DNA from 4 places in the Kitasatospora sp. NPDC059795 genome. Region 2 is predicted to be linked to each of the others. Evidence: riboswitches for the same ligand, from Rfam matches in the RefSeq annotation. Region 2 holds a riboswitch; each other region holds the start of a gene.
The links. A riboswitch is a leader RNA that binds a small molecule or an ion and turns the genes downstream of it on or off. The one in region 2 is predicted to bind cyclic di-AMP.
Positions count from the first base shown of each region.

Region 1: linked by a shared signal. The riboswitch ahead of ACFV4P_RS25750 (M23 family metallopeptidase) and the one ahead of ACFV4P_RS11240 (NlpC/P60 family protein) in region 2 are both predicted to bind cyclic di-AMP.
Region 3: linked by a shared signal. The riboswitch ahead of ACFV4P_RS19300 (transglycosylase family protein) and the one ahead of ACFV4P_RS11240 (NlpC/P60 family protein) in region 2 are both predicted to bind cyclic di-AMP.
Region 4: linked by a shared signal. The riboswitch ahead of ACFV4P_RS04940 (transglycosylase family protein) and the one ahead of ACFV4P_RS11240 (NlpC/P60 family protein) in region 2 are both predicted to bind cyclic di-AMP.

Region 1 covers NZ_JBHWID010000013.1:219,569-221,759, forward strand. The annotation lists gene ACFV4P_RS25740 (alpha/beta fold hydrolase) at 1-301, opposite strand, end outside; gene ACFV4P_RS25745 (YiaA/YiaB family inner membrane protein) at 412-702, opposite strand; cyclic di-AMP (ydaO/yuaA leader) riboswitch at 919-1,082, shown strand; gene ACFV4P_RS25750 (M23 family metallopeptidase) at 1,093-1,854, shown strand; gene ACFV4P_RS25755 (hypothetical protein) at 1,910-2,191, opposite strand, start outside.
Region 2 covers NZ_JBHWID010000004.1:373,592-375,782, forward strand. The annotation lists gene ACFV4P_RS11235 (NlpC/P60 family protein) at 1-767, shown strand, start outside; cyclic di-AMP (ydaO/yuaA leader) riboswitch at 1,133-1,283, shown strand; gene ACFV4P_RS11240 (NlpC/P60 family protein) at 1,298-2,191, shown strand, end outside.
Region 3 covers NZ_JBHWID010000008.1:357,078-359,268, forward strand. The annotation lists gene ACFV4P_RS19300 (transglycosylase family protein) at 14-1,330, opposite strand; cyclic di-AMP (ydaO/yuaA leader) riboswitch at 1,317-1,488, opposite strand; gene ACFV4P_RS19305 (hypothetical protein) at 1,969-2,191, shown strand, end outside.
Region 4 covers NZ_JBHWID010000002.1:217,393-219,583, reverse strand. The annotation lists gene eno (phosphopyruvate hydratase) at 1-281, opposite strand, end outside; gene ACFV4P_RS04940 (transglycosylase family protein) at 507-1,214, opposite strand; cyclic di-AMP (ydaO/yuaA leader) riboswitch at 1,218-1,401, opposite strand; gene ACFV4P_RS04935 (cytochrome P450) at 1,653-2,191, opposite strand, start outside.

The DNA.
Region 1 (2,191 bases), on a different contig from region 2:
TGCCGGCCAGGACGGCGCCGCGCAGGTCGAGGTGGTCGAGCAGGGCGACCAGGTCCTCGGCGATCGCGGCGGGCGTGTGGTCGGTGAAGCCGGTGGAGGACTCGCCGAGGCCGCGCAGGTCCATGGTGACCACCCGGTGCCCGGCGGCGGTCAGCAGCGGCACCAGGTACCGGTAGGCGGCCCGCTTGTCGAGCATGCCGGGCAGCAGGACGACCGGGGCGCCGGCGCCGGGGGCGTCGTCGTAGGCGATCCGGCCGCCGACCACGTCGAGGTACCGGGTGGTTCCGGGGGTGCTGTTCATCGCGGGCCTCCTGGGCGGGCGTCGCGGCGCGCCGGGCACCGGAGGCCCGGCCGACTGCCGATAGCCACAAAGCTAAGGCTAATAGCCTTAGCCGTCAACCCGGGGCGGGATCAGACGCCGTCCACCTTGAACGGGTCGTGCTCGGAGAGCAGCTTCTCCAGTCGGGCCTGGTCCACCCGGCTGGTGATCGCGCCCTCCTCCTGGCGGTCCCGGACCACCTTGGCCAGCGTGAACGCGGAGGTGATCGCGTACAGCAGTCCGACGGAGAGGAAGGCGCGCACCCAGGCGCTCACCGGCAGGTAGGCGATCCCGAGGGCGAGCGCGACGGTGGCCAGCGCGAAGGAGGCGGCGGCCTGCAGGAAGTAGGCGGAGGTGGTCCGGTTCGGAACGCGTGCGGTCATGGCACCAGGCTCCCGTCGGCCCGGGAGCGGGGCGTGAGTACGGATACTCATCCGCGCGGTCACCATCCGTCATCTCTCCCCTGGCGAATCGTCACAAATCGCCCATAGGGCGTCAGGGAATCTTCACCGTCTCGCAGGAGGCGCTTGGAATCATGGGGTCCATAGGATTAACGTTTGATAACGCAGCGCGGTCGGCAACGCCGTAACCATGCGGCACCGTGCGCCACGCCTAATCCACTTGGGCACGCCCCCCGGGGTGTCCCAGGAGCCGGGGAACCACGTTCCACCGGGGTGAATCGGGACGGCCCTGGGCCCGACCGTAGGAGACCTTCCACCTCCGAACCCGTCAGCTAACCCGGTCGGCGACATGGAAGGAAGGAGCACGCCCCCGTGGCGTCGACCTACACCGAGAGCACCGGCACCCAGCTGCTCGACCACCCGGTCGAGCCGGAAGCCGCCCGGCACCGGCTGCCCCGTCAGTCCCGCGCCGGCGCGCCCCTGCTGGGCGTCACCGCGATGACCGCGGCGCTCGGCGCCCTCACCGCCGTCCCCGCGCAGGCCGCCGCCCCGGTGGCCGTCACCGCCGCCGACGAGGCCTCCGACGGGCTGCTCGCCGGCGACCCCGGCCTCGCCCTCGCCGCCCGCATCCAGCAGCAGGCCGACGGCCAGCGCACCGCCGCCGACGAGAACGCCCGGATCGCCGCCGCACAGGACGCCGAGGCCAAGCGCGCCGCCCAGCAGGCCGAGGCCGAACGCGCCGCGCACAACCTGCCGGTGGCCGGCTACCAGCTGACCGCGCACTTCGCGCAGTCCGGCTCGCACTGGGCGCACCTGCACACCGGCCTGGACTTCGCCGCCCGCACCGGCACCCCCGTCACCGCCGTCACCGGAGGCACCGTCACCTCGGCGGGCTGGTCCGGCCCCTACGGCTACCGGGTCATCCAGACCCTCCCCGACGGCACCGAGCTCTGGTACTGCCACCTCTCCCGGATCGCCACCGCCTCCGGTCAGGTCGCCCCCGGCACCCTGCTCGGCGCGGTCGGCGCCACCGGCAACGTCACCGGCCCGCACCTCCACCTGGAGGTCCGCCCCGGCGGCGGCGCCCCGATCGACCCGCTGCCCTGGCTCCAGCAGCTCGGCCTGCAGCCGTAGGTTCTCGACGGCGCCCGGGAGTCAGGGCCTGTTCGGCACGATCGGCCGGACAGCCCTAGTACACCTCGGGCGCCAGCTCCGGGAACTCCTCCAGCAGCAGCCGGGCCAGCCCCGGCACCGTCCACTCGCCGCACAGGTCGATCGCGGCCTGCGCCACGGCCTCCTCGAACTCCTCGAACTCTCCGGCGAGTTCGTCCGGCATCGGCAGGCCGCGGGCGTTCAGCTCGGCCAGGTTGCGGTAGCTGCGCCGCATCAGGCCCTGCTCCAGCAGCCGACGCGCGCCGTCCGTGGACACCCCGACCAGCAGCGCCCGCTCCGGGCCCCAGCCGCCGTCCGG
Region 2 (2,191 bases):
AGCAGCTGAACGAGCTGTCCTCCGGGCTGGCGGCGGTGGCCGGCGACCAGTACCGGCAGGGCGGCATCGACCCGTCGGTGCGCCTGATGCTCTCCTCCGACCCGGACGGCTACCTGTCCCAGGCGTCCTCCTTCGACCAGGCCGCCAGCACCCAGGCGGAGACCCTGAAGTCGCTGGAGGACCAGCAGCGCCGGCTGAGCCAGCAGAAGCAGGAGGCCGCGGCCGTCCTGGCCGAGCTGGACAGCTCGACCCAGGCGCTCAACGACGCCAAGAACGAGGTCAAGAGCAAGCTGGAGGAGGCGCAGAGCCTGCTCAACACGCTCTCCGCCGCCGACCGCCTCTCGATCACCCAGGGCGGCGGCACCGCCTCCCGCGGCGCCGACCGGGTCGACCTGAGCAACCTGCCGCAGGCCGGTGGCTACGCCGGTGTCGCGGTCTCGAAGGCGCTCGGCAAGCGCGGCGCGCCGTACGTGTGGGGCGCGACCGGTCCGGGCAGCTTCGACTGCTCCGGCCTGATGGTGTGGGCGTACGCGCAGGCCGGCGTCTCGCTGCCGCGCACCTCGCAGGCGCAGGGCAGCGTCGGCGCCAGCGTGGGCACCGACTGGCACAACGCGCAGCCCGGTGACCTGGTGGTCTACTACGGCGACCGGCACCACGTCGGCATGTACATCGGCGGCGGCATGGTGGTGCACGCGCCGCACACCGGTGACGTCGTGAAGACCATGCCGGTGGACGCGATGCCGATCTCGACCATCCGCCGGGTCTGACGACCCGAAGAATCGGACATATGCCCACAGAGGGCCGCAACTGACGCGCTGTGACACGCCCGGACGGGTCGAGATACCGCTGTGATCTCGCACACGTCCGGGCGTCGCGTTTTCTGTGCGGGCACCGGGAAATGCTACGCACTGCGCAACGAATCCCTTACATTCGGTCAGTTTCGTCCTTGTAATTGACTCAGATTCAGATTTTTTTCGGACAAGGATTTGAACGGATCACGGATCGGTTACTAGGGTCTTGGTTCGACCGCCGCAGAGTCGATCGCCCAAGGGGGGCGACGGCGGAGGTCGCCGCCGAGTCCGTGACGCAGCGGGCGGATCGTCAGAACGCGATCCGCCGACGGGGATGCCCCACCGGGGTGCTGTCGAACGGAGCCGGGGAACCACGTTCCCCCGGGGTGAATCGGCGCCAGGTCGGCCGCGACAGCGGTCGGTGAGGCGCTGTAGGGCATCTCTTCCGGCCCGAACCCGTCAGCTCACCCGGTAGGCGGTGTGTGAGGAAGAAGGAGTCCGCCTTCGTGGCGTCCCATCGTCGTCCCAAGCCCGTCGGCCGTGCCCGGGTCTCGATTCTCACTGCCGCTGCCGCCACCGCCGTGGCGCTGTCCGCCCAGACCGGCGCGCACGCCGACCCGGCGCCCACCAAGGACCAGGTCAAGCAGCAGGTCGACCAGCTCAACGAGCAGGCCGAGGTGAAGACCGAGGCGTACAACGCCTCCGCGGAGAAGCAGCAGGCCCTGCAGAAGCAGGTCTCGCAGCTCCAGGACCAGCTGGCCCGCCAGCAGGACCAGGTCACCACCGTCCAGGACAGCCTGGCGAACATCGCCGCGGAGCAGTACCGCAACGGCGGCATCCCGCAGACCATGCAGCTGATGCTCTCCAGCAACCCGGACGACTTCCTCGGGCAGGCGGGCGCGCTCAACACGGTCGGCGCCACCCAGTCGGACCTGCTGAAGAGCTTCAAGTCGGAGCAGGCCAAGCTGGACGGCCAGCGCAAGGAGGCGGAGCAGAAGCTCGCCGAGCTGGACACCACCACGAAGGCCCTGCAGGCCGACAAGGACGACATCAAGGGCAAGCTGGCCAAGGCGCAGGAACTGCTCAACACGCTCACCCAGAAGGAGCGCGACGAGCTGAACGCGGCCGAGGCGAAGGCCGCCGACGCCTCCCGCAGCCAGGCCGAGCGGGCCTCCCGCGACACCACGCGCACCGACCTCAGCGCGCCGGCCCCGGCCGGCTACGCGGGCGTCGCGATGAGCGCCGCGCTGTCGAAGCTGGGCAGCTGGTACTCGTACGGCGCGGCCGGTCCGAGCACCTTCGACTGCTCCGGCCTGATGCAGTGGGCGTACGCCCAGGCGGGTGTGTCCATCCCGCGCACCTCGCAGGCCCAGGCGGGCGCCGGCACCAACATCGGCACC
Region 3 (2,191 bases), on a different contig from region 2:
GCCGTGCGAGGGGTCAGACGCGACCGGCGAAGTCCGGCGCCCAGTTGGCGATGGTCTCGGTCTTCACGCCCGACTTCGGGTTGGCGGCCTCGACGTACTTGCCGTCGCCGATGTAGATCGCGACGTGGTAGACGCCCGAGTTGGAGCCGTTGTTCGACCAGAACAGCAGGTCGCCCGGCTGCAGGCTGTTCAGCGAGACACGGGTCGCGTAGTCGGCCTGGTCGGCGGCGACGCGCGGCAGGCTGATGCCGGCCTGACGGAACGCGGCCTGGGTCAGGCCCGAGCAGTCCCAGCCACCGTTGCCGGTGCCGCCGTAGATGTACGGCTGGCCGACCTTGGACAGCGCGAAGTCGATCGCCGCGGCCTTCGAACCGGTCGCCTTGACGGCGGTGGTGGCGTTGGTCGTGGTGGTCGTGGTGGTCTTCGCGGTGGTGGTCGCGGGGGTGCTCTTCGCCGGGGTGCTCGGCTTGGCGGGGGTGCTCGGCTTGGCCGGGGCGGTGTCGGAACCCGTGGAGCGGTTGCTCTTCCAGGTGGAGCCGTTGGAGGAGGACTTGGCGGCCGGGGCGGACTGCTGGGCCGGGGCCTCGGCGACCGAGACGTTGCCGAGCGCCAGCTTCTGACCCGGGTAGATCATGTCCGCGCCCTCGGTGAGCACGGAGCGGTTCAGGTCGTAGAGCTTCTGCCAGCCGCCATCGACGTGCTGGTTCTGCGCGATGGCGGACAGCCAGTCGCCGGCCACCACGGTGTAGCTGCCGTCCGCCTTGGCGGCCGGGGCGGTCTGCGGCTGGGCCTGCTGCTTCGGAGCCTGCTTCGGGGCCTGGCTCTGCGGGGCCTGGGTCTTCGGGGTCTGAGCCTTGGGGGCCTGAGCCTTGGGGGCCGGGGACTGCTTCTGCGCGGTGTCCTGCGAGCCGGAGGACTTGGCGGAGGTGTCGACCTGCGGGGTCTCGCCGCCCTTGGTCAGGCCGGCCTTGACGGAGCACACCGGCCAGGCACCGGGGCCCTGGGAGGCCAGCACCTTCTCGGCGACGGCGATCTGCTGGTCCTTGGTGGCCAGGTCGGCGCGCGGGGCGTACGCGGTACCGCCGAAGGCGGCCCAGGTGGAGGCGGTGAACTGGAGGCCGCCGTAGAAACCGTTGCCGGTGTTGATCGACCAGTTGCCGGTGGACTCGCACTGGGCGACCTTGTCCCAGGTCGCGACCGAGGCGGCGGAGGCGGTGCCGGCCATCAGGCCGGGGACGGTGAGGCCGATGCCCACCACGCCGGTGGTGGCGATCAGACGGCGGGCGCGCTTGGAGCTGACGGGCAGCATGAAGGTGCGTTCCTCTCCCACGCCTGCGAGGTGAGCTGTCGGATTCGGGCTGGAGTTGCCCGGCCGCGCGCACCTTCCGGTGCGCCCGGCTTCACCCCTAGCCCCGGACCGGTCCGTCAGGACCGCCCCAGGGCGACTTACCTGGTTCCCCCGCCCCTGCCGCGGTGCGTTTCGCATGAGCCGGCTCGCCCGGCGGCAGGATTCGGCGTTCCGGGTGAGCTGGGTCCGTGTGTCCACGAACGTGGGCAGGAGATTAAGCGGATTTAAGGATGATTAGCAAATGCCTGTGACGGCCGTCACCGGGCCCGGAAAGCGCGATCAAGGAATTCCCGGCGAACTGCGGTGGGGTCGGCGAGAACTGCTGCGCCGTCAGGGAGTTGGCGATCTTGTGCCCGTTTTAGGGTGTTATGCCGCTTGGTGAGTAAATGTTCGTCTTGGTGGCATTTGCGATCGAGTCAGTGGGGTGATTTGAGTGCTTCTGTCCGCCTTTGCTGACGGACCATGGAACTCCGCCGGGCACCCGTTTCTGTCGAACTGACGAATGACGATACGTCAGAATGCTTAACCGTTGTGGAAGTCCCCGATTCCCGATGGACCCGCCACCTATGCTGCCCCCGACGATTCGGAGTCCCTGCTGGGTGATTCGGGAGGCGGCCATCGTGGAGCAGTGGGAGAACGGGCGGCACCGGCGGCCGTTGCTGGGGCGGCGGCGAATGCTGACCTGGCTGGCGGTCGGGTCGGTGACGGCCGTCGGTGGGGGAGTGGCGCTGCGGCAGTCGCTCGCGGGGGCGGCGGTGGCGCCCGCGGGCCCGCAGCCGACGCAGGGTCTGCCCGCGTTGGACGAGAGTGGGCGGAAGTGGTCGGACGTCAAGGGGTGGGGCG
Region 4 (2,191 bases), on a different contig from region 2:
ATGGCCTGGTCGATCAGCCGCTGCTCGGTGGCGTCGTAGCCGACCAGCTCCGGGCCGATCTGCTCGATGACGGCGAGGACGGCCTTCTCGACGCCCTTGCCGAAGTAGCGGTTCTTGTCGCCGTCGCGGAGCTCCAGCGCCTCGAAGGCGCCGGTGGAGGCGCCCGACGGGACAGCCGCACGACCGGTGCTGCCGTCGTCGAGACCGACCTCGACCTCGACCGTGGGGTTGCCGCGGGAGTCGAGGATCTCACGGGCTACGACGACATCAATGGACGGCACGAGGCATCTCCTAGCGGAAGCGGATGTGTGGTCGTTACGCCCAGAGCCTAGCCGCAGACCTGCCCACGGCCACGCCCGGCCGGGCCCCGTCTCACCGTGTGGCCCGGCTACTCACTGGTAGTTCACCTGTTTGCCCGCCGACGGACCGCCCCGGGCGGCGCGAACTGCTCGGCGCGCGCCCGGAGCGGACGGATCGTCAGACGGATCGGGGGCCCGGACCGGCGGTCAGAGCGAGAGCACCTGGCCGGGGACGATCAGGTCGGGGTTGGCGCCGACCACGTCCCGGTTCGTCTTGAACAGCTGCTCCCAGCCGCCGGAGACGTTCCGCGCGCCGGCGATCCCGGACAGCGTGTCGCCCTGCTGCACGGTGTACGTCCCGGCGGCCTGCGCGGAGGTGGCCGGCTTCGGGGACTTGTAGCCCTGCTGCGGCGTCTGCGTCTTCGGGGCCTGCTGCTGCGCCTTCGACTGCGACGTGGTCGGCTTGGCCGACTTCTGCTGGGGCGCGTCCTGCCGCTGCTGCGAGCGGGAGGCGGTGTCCTGGGAGCTGCTGCCGCCGCCCTTGGTCAGGCCGGCCTTGGCCGAGCAGACCGGCCAGGCGCCGGGGCCCTGGGAGGCGAGCACCCGCTCGGCGACCGCGATCTGCTGGGAGCGGCTGGCCTGGTCGGCGCGGGACGCGTACTGCCCGCCGCCGTAGGCGCGCCAGGTGGAGGAGGAGAACTGGAGGCCGCCGTAGTACCCGTTGCCGGTGTTGATCGACCAGTTGCCGCCGCTCTCGCACTGGGCGACGCGGTCCCAGGTGTCGACGGGCGCGGCCGCCGCTCCGGTGGCGGACAGCAGGGGCAGGGCCAGGCCGACGGAGGCGACGCCGGCGGCGGCGACGACCTTCTCGGTCTTGGTGCTACGTCGGTGGCGGCCGGTACCGGTGAACAGCATGGGACTTCCTCTCCGCACGCCTGCGAGGTGAGCTGTCGGGTTCGGACCGGGAGGCTGGCCCGGCCGCCGGGGAGGGGGGACGCGACTGCGTCCGCTCCCGGGCGGCTTCACCCCAAGCCGTCGAGACTGCTACGGCGTTCACACCTGGGTCCCCCGCTCCTGTCCGAGTTCCTGGTCGGTGTCCCGAGGTCGCGGCGGACAGGACTCGGCGTGCCGCGTTCGGGGCCCACGGCTGCGGGCAGATCGGAGAGTAAGCAGAGCTGATGAACAATCACAAGCTCATATCACCGACATCACGCCGAAATTACGGACCTTCACTTTCTGCACACAAATCGTCCATGTATGTCCGGATTGCCCCTGACGGGGGCGCACCACGCGCCCCCGCTAGGCCAGTTGGGGGTTCCGGGCGGACGCTGGGCGGCTGCGGTCGAAACCGGGTCAGCGGGGCGTGAAGGAGACCGGGAGTTCGCGCAGCCCGCGCATGATCAGCCCGCCGCGCCAACGGAGTTCGGCGGGATCGGCCGCCAACTGGAGGTCCGGCAGCCGTGTCAGCAGTGTGCCGATCGCGCGCTGCCCCTCCAGCCGGGCCAGCGGCGCGCCGATGCAGTAGTGGATGCCGTGTCCGAAACCGAGGTGCGGATTGTCCGCGCGGGCCAGATCCAGGGTGTTCTCCGCGGCGAAACGCGCCGGGTCGCGGTCGGCGGCGGCGAGCACCACCAGCACCGGATCGCCCACCGGGATGTCCACCCCGCCGATGCTCAGAGGGCGGGTGGCGAACCGCCAGGTCGCCAGCTCCACCGGCCCGTCGTAGCGCAGCAGTTCCTCGATGCCGGTCTCCAGCAGGCCGGACTCGCCGCGCCCCAACGACTCCTGGAGCAGGGCGCGTTGGCCCGGGTTGCGGAACAGCGCGTAAAGCCCGTTCCCGACCAGGTTGATGGTGGTCTCGAAGCCGGCGAACAGCAGGATGAAGGCCATCG